3 regions of the Saccharopolyspora sp. ID03-671 genome follow, and region 3 is predicted to be linked to each of the others. Evidence: riboswitches for the same ligand, from Rfam matches in the RefSeq annotation. Region 3 holds a riboswitch; each other region holds the start of a gene.
What was found. A riboswitch is a leader RNA that binds a small molecule or an ion and turns the genes downstream of it on or off. The one in region 3 is predicted to bind thiamine pyrophosphate.

Region 1: linked by a shared signal. The riboswitch ahead of thiD (bifunctional hydroxymethylpyrimidine kinase/phosphomethylpyrimidine kinase) and the one ahead of thiC (phosphomethylpyrimidine synthase ThiC) in region 3 are both predicted to bind thiamine pyrophosphate.
Region 2: linked by a shared signal. The riboswitch ahead of REH65_RS04720 (purine-cytosine permease family protein) and the one ahead of thiC (phosphomethylpyrimidine synthase ThiC) in region 3 are both predicted to bind thiamine pyrophosphate.

What each region holds. Positions count from the first base shown of each region.
Region 1 is NZ_CP134054.1:2,618,463-2,624,268, reverse strand. It holds gene REH65_RS11735 (AMP-binding protein) at 1-326, opposite strand, end outside; gene REH65_RS11730 (hypothetical protein) at 501-698, opposite strand; gene REH65_RS11725 (hypothetical protein) at 950-1,690, opposite strand; gene REH65_RS11720 (hypothetical protein) at 1,865-2,101, shown strand; TPP riboswitch at 2,143-2,237, shown strand; gene thiD (bifunctional hydroxymethylpyrimidine kinase/phosphomethylpyrimidine kinase) at 2,225-3,022, shown strand; gene tenA (thiaminase II) at 3,125-3,835, shown strand; gene REH65_RS11705 (hypothetical protein) at 4,057-4,317, shown strand; gene REH65_RS11700 (hypothetical protein) at 4,308-4,880, opposite strand; partial or broken gene REH65_RS11695 (polysaccharide pyruvyl transferase family protein) at 5,006-5,443, opposite strand; gene REH65_RS11690 (hypothetical protein) at 5,524-5,806, opposite strand, start outside.
Region 2 is NZ_CP134054.1:1,007,528-1,013,333, forward strand. It holds gene REH65_RS04720 (purine-cytosine permease family protein) at 1-1,259, opposite strand, end outside; TPP riboswitch at 1,250-1,363, opposite strand; partial or broken gene REH65_RS04725 (helicase HerA-like domain-containing protein) at 1,401-2,943, opposite strand; gene larE (ATP-dependent sacrificial sulfur transferase LarE) at 3,183-4,001, shown strand; gene larB (nickel pincer cofactor biosynthesis protein LarB) at 3,998-4,660, shown strand; gene larC (nickel pincer cofactor biosynthesis protein LarC) at 4,657-5,793, shown strand.
Region 3 is NZ_CP134054.1:3,393,462-3,399,267, forward strand. It holds gene REH65_RS15525 (AAA family ATPase) at 1-900, shown strand, start outside; gene REH65_RS15530 (LytR C-terminal domain-containing protein) at 953-1,621, opposite strand; gene REH65_RS15535 (DUF3263 domain-containing protein) at 1,621-1,884, opposite strand; gene REH65_RS15540 (peptide deformylase) at 2,230-2,805, shown strand; TPP riboswitch at 2,877-2,999, shown strand; gene thiC (phosphomethylpyrimidine synthase ThiC) at 2,992-4,629, shown strand; gene REH65_RS15550 (Uma2 family endonuclease) at 4,669-5,247, opposite strand; gene thiD (bifunctional hydroxymethylpyrimidine kinase/phosphomethylpyrimidine kinase) at 5,401-5,806, shown strand, end outside.

The DNA.
Region 1 (5,806 bases), 770 kb from region 3:
TTGCGGGTGAGCACGCCGACGCGGGTCCTGGCGGGCACCCGGTCGCGCAGCGCGGCGGCCAGCCGGGTGGTGCGGGTGGCGAGCTCGGCGTAGCTGAGCGCTCCGCGCTCGTCGATCACGGCCGGTCGGTCCGGGTGGCGCGCGGCGCCGACGGCGAAGCCGAGCGGCAGGGTGATGCCCCAACGGCGGTAGGCCAGGGCGATGCGGACCAGCCTGTCGGGCCGCATCGGTCGCACCACACCCTGCTTGACCAGCACGAACAAGGTGTGCAGGGCCGGTGCGGCGTGGTTGGTCAGAAAGCTCGGCAGTCGCCGCAGAAAGCTCACTCGGTCACCCCTCGTCCGCGAAACCTACTCGGGAGTAGATTGTGCCGTGAGTAATCCTCCCGGCCAAGCCCTCCGTGTCGAGTATCCCGATTCCGCGGTCGCGACGTAGGCGGCGCGGCGGGTGAGGGGGGAGCCTCTCCCGCCGCGCCGACCCCCAGTGATCCGGGTCGGGGCCTACTCGGTCCCCGCCGCGGTGACGACCGCGTCGCGCAGGGCCGCGCGCAGACGGCCGACCTCCAGCGGTGAGAGCACCGCCGTCTCCCCGGGCGGTGACACGATCACGACCCGGCCGTGGTTGACGAACACCGACATGTCCTGTCGCCGTCCGGCGACGTCGCGGCAGCTGATGTGCCACTCCTGGTTGGGCCCCACAGTCCCAGCCTCCCTGTGCCGATCCGCCAGATGCGGTGAAGCGGCGCGCTGCGCGCTTCCGGTGTAGGGACGCGCCGGCCCGACGTGCATGACGGCACTGCGGCGAAATCACCTGAAAACGCTGTGAGCCATGTCCGGACCTGCGGTTCCCCGGTCGCGACCCCGGACACGACTCAGGGGCGATCCCACAACGGGAATCGCCCCTGAGCCGGTGCTGTTAGCCGGATACACCCGTCCGGTGTCAGATTTGGTCAGACCGGGCGAACCTTCAGCCCGGCTTCCTCGGCGGAGAGCACGACCGCGCCTTCGAAGTCGGCGATCGGCAGCTCGTCGCGCACCAGGCGGTGCGGTGCGTCGGAGGCCTGGACGCGGATCGTGCCGGTGGTGACCGCCTGCTCGGCCAGGTCCTGGCCGCCGAACTGCACGCTCAGCGCGTCGCCGGAGACCGTCGCGGTCAGCCAGCCGCCCTCGATGACCTGCTCGGAGCCGTCGAAGGACACGGTCAGCCGACCCTCGGCCGGGTTGTCGCCGCGGACCGCGACGTGCGAGAGCGCGACGTCCCGCTTGCCGGACTCCTCGCCGGCCAGCGCGATGACATCCCTGGTGGCCTCCTCGCCCGGCTCGGTGCCGGGCTTGGGGGTCAGCACCGGGGCGCGCAGCTGCGCGGCCAGCCGGTAGGGCTGCCACGAGCCGGCGCCGATCAGGTTGACCACCGCGCTGACCGCCACGTCGGTCAGCAGCCGGTCACTGCCCGGGGCGGGCGTGACCTCGATCGCCGGCACGTCGCGCCGGGACAGCAGTTCGCGCAGCGCTTTGGCGCGCTGACGGCTGTTGCGGTCGAATCCGCGGGTGATCGCCACCGTCCCCGATCCGGCGGCCGCGACGGCGGCCTCGGTCAGGTCCGCTAGCGGCGCCCAGATCTGCGCCGGGTCCTGAGCAGGACGCTGCCGGCGCGAGCGGGCGAAGCCTGGGGCATCGGTCGTGGTTTCCATCGCCCTCCACTTTAGTCTTCGACGAAGGGTGACCTTGCCTTCCGGTGGGGGCTTTCACGGTGTGAAATCGATCGCGATCGCACTGCTCCATCGGGGTGGCTTTTCCTGCGGGTGGGCTCATCCGCTGCGGCATTCGCCGCATCCTGACCGCTCGGCGAGGCGGGGGGCCGCGAGATGACCGAGTTGCACCTGCCGGGCGCGCGGCCCGGCCCGGACCGGTGGGTGGTCGTGCGGTGGCTGGTGCCGGACGGCAGCCGGGTGCGGGCGGGTCAGCCGCTGGCCGAGCTGCGTCCGGCCGACTCCGACGGCCCCGGGATCAGGGTGCGGGCGCTGGCCACCGGCACGGCGTGGCACCAGGTGCGGGCGGGCGAGGTGCTCAGCGTCGGCCAGGTGCTCGGGTTGATCGACTGAACCGCGCGGGGCCGGGGCTTGCCCTCGGTTGTTAGGTTGGTGCCAGTGACGCGGGGTGCCCCGGCCAGGGGCTGAGAACAGACCCGTTGAACCTGACCTAGCTCGTACTAGCGGAGGGACGTCATGGCCCCCAACGTGCTGACCATCGCCGGGACCGATCCGAGCGGCGGTGCCGGTATCCAGGCCGACCTCAAGGCCTTCTCCGCCAACGGCGCCTACGGCATGTCGGTGATCACCGCGCTGGTCGCGCAGACCACGACCGGGGTGAGCCGGGTGCAGGAGGTGCCGCCGGACTTCATCACCGACCAGCTGGTGACGCTGCTCGACGACGTCCGGGTGGACGCGGTCAAGATCGGCATGCTGGCCAACGCCGAGGTCATCCGCGCCGTCGCGGCCGTGCTGGAGCGCTACGCGCCGCGGTTCGTGGTGCTCGACCCGGTCATGGTCGCCAAGAGCGGCGACCGGCTGCTGGCGCCGGAGGCCGTCGGCGCGCTGCGCGACGTGCTGCTGCCGCGGGTGGACCTGATCACGCCGAACCTGCCGGAAGCGGCCGACCTGCTCGGCGAGTCCGAGATCGGCAGCCCCGACGAGATGCCGGCGCAGGCCGAGCGGCTGGCGGGCCTGGGCGCCAAGCAGGTGCTGCTCAAGGGCGGTCACCTGGACGGGGAGACCAGCGTCGACCTGCTCCACGGCGACGGGCTGGCCGAGTTCCTCAGCAGCGAGCGGGTGGCCACCACCAACGATCACGGCACCGGCTGCACGCTCTCGGCGGCGATCGCGGCGCTGCGCCCGCAGCGCGCGGATTGGCTGGAGGCCGTTCGCGAGGCCAAGCAGTACCTCACCGACGCGCTGCGCGCCTCGGAGCGCCTCGACGTGGGCCGCGGTCACGGTCCGGTGCACCACTTCCACCGCTGGTGGTGACAGTTTTAGCCATAATTGACCGGACATTTCGGACTTCGATCATGGACAGTTCTGGCTAGAACTGTCCGACTCCCGGACCCACCGATCTCTGCGAGGGTTTTCATGAGCACCTTGCCCGCACCGCCTGCCGGGGGTTTCTGCGCTGAGGCGTGGGACCGGACCGCCGGACTCCAGAAGGCGATCGAGGAGCACCCGTTCAACGTCGCGCTCGCCGACGGCAGCCTGCAGCGGGACGTCTTCGCCTTCTACATCGTCCAGGACGCCCGCTACCTGGTCGGCTTCGCGCAGGCGCTGTCGGCCGCGGCGGCCCGTGCCGACGACGCCGCGGACGCGGCGTTCCTGGCCGGTGCCGCGCAGGGCGCGCTGATCGAGGAGCGCCGGCTGCACGCCGGCTACGTCGCCGAGTTCGGGCTGACCGACGAGGAGATCGCCGGGATCGACACCTCGCCGACGTGCCTGGGCTACACGTCCTACCTGCGGGCCTGCGCGCTGACCGAGTCCTACCCGGTGCTGCTGGCGGCGATCCTGCCGTGCTTCTGGGTCTACCAGCACGTCGGCAGCACGATCCTCGACGCGACCGGCGCCATCGACGGTCACCCGTACAAGGCGTGGATCACCACCTACGCCGACGACGAGTTCGCCGAGGCGGTGCTGTCCGCGCGCGAGCTCACCGACAAGGTCGCGGCGCGCGCCGACGAGGCGACGCGGGAGCAGATGTTCGCCGCGTTCGCCCGCGCGACCGAGTACGAGTGGCTGTTCTGGAACAGCGCGTGGATCAAGGAGACCTGGCCGACCGCGAAATTCCTTGCCTGACAAGGAATTCGCATCTCAGTTACGCTGACGGCGGCTCATCGCGAGCGGTGGGCCGTCACCCTCTTCGGATAACACCAAAGCGTGATTCATGTTGTGATGCAGGTCACGATCTTGTGGTGTTAACGAAGCGCCCAGCACAGCGACATCCAGGGCGAAACCCCTGCTCGAGCTGGGCATTCAGGGGGCGGTCGTTCTTCAGGCGTGGATGGAGTCCCGGGGCAGTGAGTTCTCTTCTGATCGTGTTCATCGGCATGTCGGTCCCGATCCTGGCCGCCGCGCCGTTCTACATCGCCGACCGCCGGAACCAGACCGAATCCGACGAGCCCGAGAAGGCCGAGCTCGGGCCCGAGATCACCGAGGCGCCCCGGATCTGGCCGGATCCCGAGGAAGGTCCGGCGTGCGAGATCCCGGAGGCCCGCACGCCGGAGGACGCGCCCGTCCACGCGGCTCACGCCGAGCCGGACCGGGTCGCTCAGCCGTAGATGGTCCTGGCCAGCGCCGACTTGCGCTGCTGCAGCTCGCGCAGCGCGGCGGTGCTGAACCCGCCCCCGCTCGGACTCGCCGGGATCTCCAGGCCCTCGCTCAGCTGCCAGCCCGAACCGCGCTCGATCAGCGACCGGTGCTTGTTGGTGTAGTAGCCGGAGTTGATCGACACCGCGACGCCGCTCGCCCCGGCCGCGGCGGCCAGCAGGTGCAGGTGGAACCGGGTCGACAGCCACCGCTGCCCGGGCTTGGCGGGCAGGCCCTCGCGCATGATCTCGTCGAAGGCGTGGAACCGGGCTCCGGGCAGGTCGTGCTCGACGAGCGCGAAGACCTCCCGGTCGGCGCGCGGGATGCCCTCCACGAACGCCACCTGCTCGGGGTCGACCTTCCACTCGCGCAGCGTGTCGAGCAGGAAACCGGCCAGCGCCGGGACCGTCTCGTCCAGCAGGTCCGACTGCATGCAGACCATGACCTCGCGGACGTCGTCGTCCTCGGTGCGGAACAGGCCGGGCTCGACGCCGAAGAACATGTCGTCGCCGGTGGTGGAGGCGTTGACCAGCATCGCCGCCGACGGCTCGTCGCGGACGTCGACGACCTCGAACTGGTCGGCCAGGCTGCGCAGCAGCGGTTCTCCCCCGTCCGCGACGGGGAGAGGCCCTGGCCGGTCATCACCGCGCGGCCGCCGGAGCGGTGCGCGGCCGCGGCGGTGGCCGCGAGCAGGCCGATGTGGCGGGGCCAGATGCCGTTGATGAAGCCGCCGCCGATCACGTGGAACAGGTCCATCTGCCTGACCAGCTCGATGCCGGCGACCCAGCGCGGCGCCAGTCCGGGGTTGTGGATCGCGTGCTGCACGAACGCCGCCACGGCCCACGGCTCGTCCTCGGGGGCCTCCCAGCACAACCGCCAGAACGTGTCGGTGAAGCGCACGTTGGGGTGCAGGTCGGAGAGCATCACCGAGCTGGGCCCGGGGTTGGGGCAGTCGATCCAGATCTCGCTGCGCGGAGCGACCTTCGCCAGGTGCTTGAGCCACGCCGCGGCGATCAGCTCGTCGCCGTAGTTGGGGTGACCGGTGGTGGCGACGAGGTATATCCGGTGCGGGGTGTTCACCAAGGAGGCTCCAGCCATCGGTTGCGCGGTTCGTTCACGAACCTAGCAACCGGTGGGACACCCGTACCATCTTCGCACCGCACGGACTCGCGGCCGGCTCAGCCGGTCTTGCTGATCTCCGAGCGCAGGCGCTCCAGGCGGCGCTTGGAGCGGTTGAACTTGGCCTGGTAGCGGGCCTCGAAGATGTCGGTCGGGATCTCCGGCATCTCCATCGGCTCGGGCGCGCGCGGCTGCGGCGCGATCGCCTCGTCGATCTTCACCGGCTGGGTGGGCTCGCCCTCGCGGTCGGTCTTCTCGCCCTCGGAGGACGCCTCGGCCGTCGCGGTCTCCTCGCCCGGAGCCGCGGCGGCGCCCAGCGCGTGCTTGCCGCGCGGGGCCGCC
Region 2 (5,806 bases), 2.4 Mb from region 3:
GAGGTCAGCGCGGCGCTCATCCAGGTCGGCACGGTGAACCCGACGGCCTCGCGGGCGCTGGTCCACAGCTGGGTCCACCAGCCGAGCTCACCCGGGTTGATCAGCTGGAACGTCGCGAAGCCCAGCAGCCAGGCCACGAGCATGCCCCAGCGCGAGGGCGCTTCGGCGGAGACGTCCCACTCGCGGTTGCGGGCGTTGTGGAAGTAGTCCACGGCCAGCACGCCGAACATCGGCACGAACACCGAACCGATCAGCAGCAGGAAGTTGGAGAACTGCTCGATGTCCATCGTTAGCGCCGCCAGCGTGCTGATCGCGCCGACGATCAGGCTCAGCACGCGGCGATCGGTGCTGGGGCGCAGGTTCTGGATGGACACCGCGGTGGAGTAGGTGTCGGCGAAGGACTGGTCGACCTCGCGCAGCACCAGAACCGCGAAGAACAGCACGCCCAGCGGCGCGGCCAGCAGCGGGTCGAACGCCTTGTCGCCGTCGAAGCCGACCAGCGCCAGGCCGAGCAGGCCCAGCAGGTAGCAGGCGATCTGGGTGATCGAGTAACCGACGGTCGCGGCGGTGAACGCGCCACCCGCGGAGCGGGAGTGCCGCGAGTAGTCCGAGGCGACCGGCAACCAGGACACCGCCACGGCCAGCGCCGCGTCCGCGCCCGGCCAGAAGCCCTCCCACGAGCCCTCGTGCATCGGCGGCAGCGGTTTCATCAGCAGCTGCACGAAGAAGTAGACCATCGCGATGAGCACGGCGACGCTGACGTAGCGGCGCAGCAGTCGCAGCGCGCCGAGCGGGCGCAGCGTCAACGCGGTGGTGATCACCCCGGCGATGAGCACGTACAGCCACTGCGGGCCGCCGCCGAACAGCGCCTCGGCCCCCTGGGCGATCACCAGCAGTTCGAAGGTGCCCCAGCCGACCAGCTGCAGGATGTTGAGCGCGGTCGGCACGTAGGACAGGCGGGTGCCGAACAGGCCCCGCAGCAGCATCATCGCGGGAGCGCCGGTGCGCGCGCCCGGGATGGCTGCGATGCCGACCATGATGCTGCCGAGCACGGTGCCGACGACGGTCGCGGTGACCGCCGCGGCGAACGACAGCTGCGGCACTCCGGCCGGTGCGAGCACCGCCAGCGCGCCGCTGAAGCCCAGCAGGCTCACGCCGAGGTTGCCCCAGAACGCGCCCTGGTCGAGCACTCCCAGGGTTTTCGGCGCCGGTTCGTCCAGGGTGTTCGGAACTTCGGACAGCGCGACGTCATGCGTCATCGACAGCTCCCTACGCCGGCATTATCCGGACAGGTTCTGCGGTCGGTGGCGCGCGATCTGCCACCCTCTCAGCCCGGTGCGCCCGAGCTCCCGCGTGGATAAGTCGAGCAGACCCTACCTGATCGGGTGACGCGTTGTCCGTCAGTGCCTCCGGTTCCCGAACAACCCCCGGGTGACCTCGCGGCCCACGGCGCTGGCGGCGGAGCGGAAGAACGAGCGCACGGCGGGGTTCTCCATCGCCTTCTGGAACATCCCGGCCTCCTCGCGCTCCCGCTGTTCCGGCACCTCCCCGTCGGGTGCGGAGGCCGGCGCTCCGGTCCGCCCGGCGGAGGGTTCGGCGACCTTCTCGGCGAGCTTCTCGTAGGCCGACTCGCGATCGATCGTCTCGGCGTACTTGGCGTGCAGGTCCGAGGACTGCGCCGCCTCCCGCACGGCGTCCTCGCCGATGCTGCCCATCAACGAGCGCGGGGGCCGCAGCCGCGTCCAGGCCACCGGCGTCGGCGCACCGGTCTCGGACAGCACGGTCACGATGGCCTCGCCGATGCCGAGGGTGGTGAGCGCCTGGTCGAGCCGGTAGTGCTCGGTGGTCGGGTAGGTCTTGACGGTGCGGGCGAGCGCCTTCTGGTCCTCGGGGGTGAAGGCGCGGATGGCGTGCTGGATGCGCGCACCGAGCTGGGACAGCACCGGGTTGGGCAGGTCGGTGGGCAGCTGGGTGTCAGAAGAAGACGCCGACGCCCTTGGAGCGGATGAGCTTCACGGTCTGCTCGATGCGGTCCAGGAACGCCTTGGAGGCGTCGTTGAACAGCAGGTGCGCCTCGTCGAAGAAGAACACGAGCTTGGGCCGGTCCAGGTCGCCGGCCTCGGGCAGTTCCTCGAACAGCTCGGCCAGCAGCCACATCAGGAAGGTGGAGAACAGCACCGGGTTGGCCTGCACGTCGTCGAGTTCGAGCAGGTTGACCACGCCCTTGCCCTCGACCTGCCGCAGCAGGTCGGAGACGTCGAGCTCCGGTTCGCCGAAGAACTCGTCGCCGCCCTGGGCCTCCAGGTTCGCCAGCGCGCGCAGGATCACCCCGGCGCTGGCCGCCGAGACACCGCCGATGCCCTTGAGGTCCTCCTTGCCCTCGTCGCTGGTGAGGTACTGGATGACCGAGCGCAGGTCCTTGGTGTCCAGCAGCGCCAGGCCGCGCTGGTCGGCCCAGTGGAAGATCAGACCGAGGGTGGATTCCTGGGTGGCGTTGAGCCCGAGCACCTTCGACAGCAGCAGCGGACCGAAGCTGGTGATCGACGCCCGGATCGGCACGCCGCGCCCGCCGGTGCCCAGCGACAGGAACTGCGCCGGGTAGGACGAGGCCTGCCAGTCGTCTCCGACGTCCTGGGCGCGGGCGGCGAGCTTCTCCCCGCCCTCCCCCGGCCGGGCCAGGCCCGACAGGTCGCCCTTGATGTCGGCGAGCACCACCGGGACCCCGGCTTCGGAGAGCTGCTCGGCCAGCAGCTGCAGCGTCTTGGTCTTGCCCGTGCCGGTGGCCCCGGCGACCAGGCCGTGCCGGTTGAGGGTCGCCAGCGGGATCCGCACGGCGGCCTGGGCATCGGCCTCGTTGTCGATGACGACCGCGCCGAGGTCGACGGCGGCGCCCCCGGTGTCGTATCCGGACGCGATCTGCTGGGCAGCGCTGTTGTCGGTCACCGCAGTCTCCTCCCGTCGGCACGTTCCTCTCGGAAGGTAGGTCGATAACGCCACCTTCCCCGGGAGAGCCACTCGGTCGGGGGACACGTGGGCGAGTCCGGCACTAGCACTCCGAACAGGGCCCCAACAGGCTCGTTGACCACCGGAAAGATCTCGTTCGCGGGCATGGGACGCATCGCCCGCACGAGTTAAGGTCTGGTCAGACCACCTGGGTACCGCCGTGCGTGAGGAGTGAGGTCGTGACCGGTTTGGACCGCCTGCGGGCTCGTGTCGGCACCGAGGAAGCCCTGGTCGTGGCGTTCTCCGGTGGCGTGGACTCGGCGCTGCTGGCCGTGGTGGCGCACCAGGTTCTGGGCTCGCGGATGCTCGCGGTCACCGCCGTGTCGCCGAGCCTGGCCGCCGAGGAGCGCAGGCAGGCGAAGCGCTTCGCGCGCGAGCGCGGTTTCGCCCACGTCGAGGTCTGCACCGACGAGGCCGACCGCCCGGAGTACGCGGCCAACGACGGAAACCGCTGCTACCACTGCAAGTCCGCGCTCTTCGACGCGCTGGAACCGCTGGCGGCGACGATGGGCGCGCGCATCGCGCTGGGCACCAATGTGGACGACCTGGGCGATCACCGGCCGGGCCAGCGGGCGGCGGCGCACCGGGGCGCGGTCGCTCCGATGGTCGACGCGGGGTTGACCAAGGACGAGGTGCGCGAGGCCAGCGCCGCGCTCGGACTGTCCACTGCGGACAAACCAGCGGCGGCGTGCCTGGCCTCCCGCGTCGCCTACGGCGATCCGGTGACGCCGGAGGTGCTGGCCCGGATCGAGCGCGCCGAGGCCGCCGTCCACGACCTCGGGTTCCCGGTGTGCCGGGTCCGGGCGCACGGGCAGGGCACGGTGGCGCGCCTGGAGGTGCCGTCCGAGGACATCGACCGCGCTGCCGCGCTGCACGCCGAGCTCGATGCCGCCGGCCGGGACGCGGGTTTCGACTTCTGCGCGCTGGACATGGCGGGCTTCACCAGCGGCCGGATGAACGTGCTGCTGCCGCTGCTTCCCACCCGGACCGCGTCATGACGGGCTTCACCGATCTCGGCTACGCCCGCGTCGACACCGACCGCGAGTCACGCCAGGGCCTGCCCGAGGTCGTCTACGGCCCGGGCAAGCGCCCGGAGGAGATCACCGGCATCGTCACCGAACTGCTGGCGCGCGGCACCGGCCCGGTGCTGGTCACCCGGGTCGACCCGGAGGTCGCCGAGCAGGTGCGGGTTCCCGGCGGCGACTACGACGAGACGGCCCGGCTGCTGGTCTGGCGGCCCGCCGCGGACCGGGGCTTCCGGGTGTGCGTGGCCACCGCGGGCACCTCGGACTGGCCGGTCGCGGCCGAGGCCGAGGCGGTCGCGTCGGCGATCGGCCTGCGCACGCACGTGATCCGCGACGTGGGCGTGGCCGGCATCCACCGGCTGCTGGCGGCGAGCGAGGACCTGCGGGCGGCCGATGCGGTCATCGTGGTCGCGGGCATGGAGGGCGCGCTGGCCAGCGCCGTGGGCGGGCTGGTGGCCTGCCCGGTGATCGCGGTGCCGACCTCGACCGGCTACGGCGCCTCGCTGGAGGGCGTGACGGCGCTTCTGGCGATGCTGACCTCCTGCGCCGCCGGGCTGACGGTGGTCAACATCGATTCGGGCTTCTCCGCCGCGATGGCCGCGCACCGACTGGCCGCGGTGGCGCGGCGATGATCCTCTGGCTCAACCCGGCGACCGGCGTGTCCGGGGACATGCTGCTGGGCGCGCTGCTCGGCCTCGGAGCGCGGCTGGGCGCGGTGCGCTCGGCGATCGCCGCCACCGGCCTGACGGGCTGGTCGCTGGCGGCCGAGCAGGTGCAGGTCGACGGGATCGCCGCGACCAGGGCCGTCGTGGAGGTCGACGACGACGCGCCGGAGCGCCACGCCGCCGAGCTCCTCGACCTGGTCTCCCGGGCCCAACCGGAACCCGTTGCCGCCGTCGCGGTTTCGGCGATCCGGGCGATCGCGGAGGCGGAAGGGGCGCTGCACGACCGGGATCCCGCCGAGGTGCACCTGCACGAGGTCGGCGGGCTCGACACGGTCGTGGACGCCGTCGGCGTGGCCGCGGCGCTGCACGACCTGGCGATCACCGAGGTGCACTCCGCCCCGATCGCGCTGGGTTCGGGCACCGTGACCTGCGCGCACGGCGTGCTGCCGGCCCCGGCTCCCGCGACGCTGCGGCTGCTGGCGGGCGCGGCCGTCGTGGGCGCCGACCTGCCCGGCGAGACGGTCACCCCGACGGGAGCCGCGCTGGTCTCGGCGATGGGCGTGCGGTTCACCCCTCCCCCGGCGATGACGCTGGGCGCCACCGCCTACGGCGCGGGTACCAAGCGCTTCCCGCAGCGGCCCAACGTGCTCTCGGCGTCGCTGGGCTCGCCGCGGGCCGGAGCGGAGACGATGGTCGTGGTGGAGTGCACCGTCGACGACGTCACCGGAGAAACGCTGGGCCACGTCGTGCAGCGGCTGCTCGAATCCGGCGCCGCCGACGCGTGGACCAGCCCGGCGACGATGAAGAAGTCCCGCCCGGCCCACGTCCTGCACGTGCTGTGCGCGCCGGGCCGGGAGGCGGCGCTGAGCGAGATCGTGCTGACCGAGACCGGCGCGCTCGGGCTGCGCCGCCACGAGGTCCAGCGCACGGTCCTGCCCCGCCGCACCACGACGGTGGACGTGGGTGGCCACGCGATCCGCGTCAAGCACGGCCCGCACCGGGCCAAGCCCGAGCACGACGACGTGGCGACCGCCGCCCGAGCCCTCGGACTGCCGTTGCGCACCGTCGCCGAGATGGCGCTGAACGCCGCCCGCGAGTAGTCCCGGGCCCGCC
Region 3 (5,806 bases):
CCCGCCGACCCGCGCCTGAGCCACCAGGACCTGCTCGACGCGCTGTCCTCGGTCCGGCCGATCTCGATGTCCACTTCGGACAACCTGCAGACCGGTGGGCTCACCCTCGACGACGTCGGCGACATGACCGAGGTCAAGCAGGCCCTCACCGAGACGGTGCTGTGGCCGCTGCAGTACCCGGACTCGTTCACCCGGCTGGGAGTCGAGCCGCCGCGCGGCGTGCTGCTCTACGGCCCGCCGGGCTGCGGCAAGACCCACCTGGTGCGGGCGCTCGCGGGCAGCGGCAGGCTCAACGTGCTCGCGGTCAAGGGCGCGGAGCTGATGGACAAGTGGGTCGGCGAGTCCGAGCGCGCCGTGCGGGAGCTGTTCCTGCGCGCCCGGGGCGCCGCGCCCGCGCTGGTGTTCCTCGACGAGGTGGACGCGCTGGCCCCGCGACGCGGCCAGTCGTCGGACTCCGGCGTCGCCGACCGCGTGGTCGCGGCCCTGCTCACCGAGCTCGACGGCGTCGAGCCGATGCGCGACGTGGTGGTGCTGGCGGCCACCAACCGGCCGGAGCTGATCGACCCCGCCCTGCTGCGCCCGGGTCGGCTGGAGCGCCTCGTCTACGTCCCGCCGCCGGACGCCGACGCCCGCGAAGCGATCCTCGCGGCGGCGGCGAAGAACACGCCGCTCGCCGACGACGTCGACCTCGCGGACCTGGCCGCCGCGCTCGACGGCTACTCGGCGGCCGACTGCACGGCCCTGATCCGCGAAGCGGCGCTCACGGCGATGCGCGAATCCCTCACGGCGGCCGAGGTCACGGCGAGCCACCTGCGCACGGCGCGCGGGGCGGTCCGCCCGTCCCTGGACCCGGCCCAGCTCGAAGCCCTCGCCTCCTACGCCGACGACCAGCGAGGATGACCGGCCGGTCAAGCACCGAAGGTGCCGCACCGCCAAGCGAGGAGACCGCGGGTCATTTCCCGGTGGAAGGGCCCTTGTAGTCGTTGGTGATGATGGCGATCAGACCGGGGGTGGCGTCCTGTATCCCGTCGAAGCGGGCGTCGGCGCGGGCGCCGATGCGGGCGGCGAGCTCCTCGGCCTGCCGCTCCTCGTCGGTGCCGGGCCGGAAGTAGACCGTGGTGGTCGGGATCTTCCCCGCCGCGTAGTTGCCGACCTCGGGCACGTCGTAGCCGGCCTTGCGGAGGTCCTCGGCGGCGCGGTGCGCGAGACCGGAGATCGTCGAGTTGTTGTAGACCCGGACGATGATCTGCTCGCTGCCCTTGCCGGACCCGACCGGGACGTCCTGCGCCTGCCCGGATCCCGTCGACTGACCCGAACCCGTCGACTGGCCGGAGCCCGGTGCCTGGCCCGAGCCCGGCTGCGTGGCCTGCGGCGGCTCGGTCACCGGCGGGGGCGCGACCGGCGGCGGCTGGACGGGCGGGGTGACGGTGGACGGCGCGGGTTTCAGCGGCGGCTGCACCTGCGAGGAGGGTTCCGGCGGGAGGGGTTGGGCGGTGTCCGAGGACTCGCCCGACATCAGGGTCACGGTCCCGAACACGGCGGCGAGCACGCCGACTCCGATCAGACCCAGGCCGATCAGCTTGGCCCCGCCGGGCCCGCCGGACGGTTCCCCAACACTCATCAGTGCAACTCGATTCCCAGTCGTTGAGCGGCCCTGGCGCGCTGCCGCGCCGCCCGTGCCTTGCGCAGTCTCTTGATCAGCATAGGGTCCGCGCGGAACGCCGCGGGAGAATCCAGCAGCGTGTTGAGAAGTTGGTAGTAGCGCGACGCGGACATGTCGAACAGCTCGCGGATCGCGACGTCCTTCTTGCCCGAGCGCTTCCACCACTGCGCTTCGAAGGCGAGGATCCCGCGCTCCCGGTCGGTCAGCTCGCGATCGGTCAGCTCCCGATCGGCTGGTTCCCGTTCCGCGGGAACGGGTTCCGGCTCGACGATCCGCTCGATGGGCTGGGTGATCGGTTCCGCCACCTGCAGCCGCCGACGCGCCGGAGCCTGCTGCCCGTGCGTCCGCGCGAGCTGCTCGCACTGACGGGCGATCTCCTTCGCGGTCAGCATCTGGGCGGCGTCCATCCGGCTCCTCGCCTCGCGATCGGTCGCGGAGAATCACACGGCTGTCATTCCCGCACCAATTGAACCATGCCGTGATCCGGACGGGGAGCCGATCACACACCGGTTTCACGCGCAAGAGCGGCCCGGGTGCCTCACCTGCGCAACCGATAGGGTCCGCGCATGGCTGTTCACCCCATCCGCGTCTACGGCGACCCCGTGCTGCACCACCCGACCCGCCGCGTGGAGAACTTCGACGAGGAGTTGCGCACGCTCGTCGAGGACATGTTCGAGACGATGGCGGCGGCGAACGGGGTCGGGCTGGCTGCCAACCAGATCGGCGTCGACCTGCGGTTGTTCGTCTACGACTGCCCCGACGACGAGGGCGTGCAGCACCGCGGCCTGGTGGTGAACCCCGAGCTGACGACCTCGGAGATCCCGGAGACGATGCCGGACCCGGACGAGGACTGGGAGGGCTGCCTGTCGGTTCCCGGCGAGTCCTACCCGACGGGCCGGGCGAGCTGGGCGAAGGTCACCGGGTCCGATGTGGACGGTGAGCCGGTCGAGGTCGAGGGCACCGGTTTCTTCGCGCGCTGCCTGCAGCACGAGACCGATCACCTCGACGGCTACGTCTACCTGGACCGGCTCACCGGCAGGCACGCCCGCGCCGCCAAGAAGATGATCAAGCGCAACGAGTGGGGCGTTCCCGGGCTCAGCTGGGACCCGGCCGAGATGGGCGACCCGTTCGCCGACGACTGATCCGGATGGCTGAGCCTCCGGATCCGACTGTTGTCTCCGGGGGCTCCTGGCCGTAGCCTCGGGCACTGCACAAATCAATCCGCGGGAGCTCGCACCGAAAGCGGGCTGAGAGGGTGGCTGGAGCAACTCCGGGGCCGCCGACCGCAGAACCTGACCGGGTAATGCCGGCGTAGGGAGTGAACGGCAGTGGCCGACGTGTATCCGAACGCATCCGGAATCACCACGGGACCCATCGAGGGATCCCGAAAGGTCTTCAGCAGCACCGAATCCGGGCTGCGCGTGCCGTTCCGCCGCATCGAGCTGACCAACGGTGAGCACCTCGACGTCTACGACACGTCGGGGCCGTACACCGATGACACCGCCACCGTGGACGTCCACAGTGGTCTGGCTCCGACGCGCGCGGGATGGCGGGACGGACGGGAGCACAACACCCAGCTGGGCTGGGCGAAGGCGGGCGCGATCACCCGCGAGATGGAGTACATCGCGCACCGCGAGGGCGTCTCGGCGGAGTTCGTCCGCGACGAGGTCGCCTCGGGCCGCGCGGTGATCCCGGCGAACCGGTGCCACCCGGAGAGCGAGCCGATGATCATCGGCAAGAACTTCCTGGTCAAGGTCAACGCCAACATCGGCAACTCCGCCGTCACCTCCTCGGTCGAGGAGGAGGTGGAGAAGATGGTGTGGGCGACCCGCTGGGGCGCCGACACCGTGATGGACCTGTCCACCGGCAAGCGCATCCACGAGACCCGCGAGCGCATCCTGCGCAACTCGCCGGTGCCGATCGGGACCGTGCCGATCTACCAGGCGCTGGAGAAGGTCAACGGCGACCCGGCCTCGCTGACCTGGGAGATCTACCGGGACACCGTGATCGAGCAGTGCGAGCAGGGCGTGGACTACATGACCGTGCACGCCGGGGTGCTGCTGCGCTACGTGCCGCTGACCGCCCAGCGCGTCACCGGCATCGTCTCCCGCGGCGGGTCGATCATGGCCGCCTGGTGCCTGGCGCACCACCAGGAGAGCTTCCTCTACACGCACTACAGCGAGCTGTGCGAGATCCTGCGCGCCTACGACGTGACGTTCTCGCTGGGTGACGGCCTGCGGCCGGGTTCGATCGCCGACGCCAACGACCGCGCCCAGTTCGCCGAGCTGGAGACCCTCGGCGAGCTCACCCACATCGCCCGCGAGCACGACGTGCAGGTGATGATCGAGGGCCCGGGTCACGTGCCGATGCACAAGATCGCGGAGAACGTGCGGCTGGAGGAGGAGCTGTGCGGTGAGGCGCCGTTCTACACGCTCGGCCCGCTGACCACCGACATCGCGCCCGCCTACGACCACATCACCTCCGGGATCGGCGCGGCGATGATCGCCCAGGCCGGTACCGCGATGCTCTGCTACGTCACGCCGAAGGAGCACCTGGGCCTGCCGAACCGCGACGACGTGAAGACCGGCGTGATCACCTACAAGATCGCCGCCCACGCCGCCGACCTGGCCAAGGGGCATCCGCGAGCCCAGGAGCGCGACGACGCGCTGTCGCAGGCCCGCTTCGAGTTCCGCTGGACCGACCAGTTCAACCTGTCGCTGGACCCGGACACGGCCCGCGCCTTCCACGACGAGACGCTGCCCGCCGAACCGGCGAAGACGGCCCACTTCTGCTCGATGTGCGGCCCGAAGTTCTGCTCCATGAAGATCACCCAGGACGTCCGCGCCTACGCCGAGGAGCACGGCCTCACCAGCGTCGAAGCCATCGAAGCGGGCATGGCCGAGAAGTCCGAGGAGTTCACCCGAACCGGAGGCGAGGTCTACTTGCCGATCGCGGCCAACGACTGACCGGTTGCTGGGGCGGCTTCGCAAGCCGCCCCAGCAACCTCAGAACTCGTCCGTGGGGATGGCCAGGCCGAAAGGCTCGGGAAGCTCGATCGGCTTGCCGAAGGAGACCTGCTCACGCTTGCCATAGCTGCCGTCCTGCGGATCGGAGTGCAGGAAGACTGTCGGGCCTTCCTCCGCGAACTCGTCGATCAGGACGTACAGCGGAACCTCTGCGTGCGCGTAGGTCCAGAGCTTCTGCTTGCGATCCACATCCGCATTGCTCTTCGACGTGATCTCCACGACCAGCAGGGCACGTTCCGCGGGAACCGGCTGTGGATCCTCACGCCCGGGTATCTCGGCGCGCGGGACCACGACCACATCCGGGATGAAGAGGCTTCTGCGCAGCGGAACCGCGATGCCGAGCGTTTGAAAGATGCCCAGTTCTCTGGGAAGAGCACCAACCAGTTCGCGATGGACGACGTCAGCGATCATGTTGTGCGCGGGCGCCGGCGGCGGGGACATGACGATCGACTCCTCGATGATCTCCGCGCGCCAAGCCTTGTTCGGCAGGTCCAGGTGCTGCCAGGTCTGCACCAACTCGTCCCACGTCGAGTACGACGGTGCCGGAGCAGCAGTCATAGCGCGGTCACCTCCTGTGTTGTTGCCCTCACGCACAGTACTCACCGCCTCTGACAATCTTGCGATCTGCCTGGTCATGAGCCTATCCGGAATCCTTCACACCGTCAGCAGCTAGGCGATTCCAGATCATCGGTGACACGTAGCATCTCGGGAATGCAAGAAAGCACTGCTCCGGCCACTGCGTTGACGATCGCCGGGTCGGATTCCGGTGGTAGTGCCGGGATGCACGCGGATCTGCGGACCTTCTTCGCCTGCGGGGTGCACGGGATGACCGCCGTGACGGCGGTGACCGTGCAGAACACCGTGGGTGTGACCGGGCTGGTGGAGGTGCCGCCGGAGACGGTGGCGGCACAGGTCGACGCGGTCGCCTCGGACATCGGGGTGGGCGCGGCGAAGACCGGGGTGCTGGCCTCGGCCGCCACCATCGACGCCGTCCTGGAGGCCTGCGACCGCCACGGCATCGGGAAGGGCGGGCGGACGCCGTTCGTCGTCGACCCGGTGGCCGCCTCGCGCAGCGGTGAACCGCTGCTGCGGCCCGACGCGCTCGACGCGCTGCGGT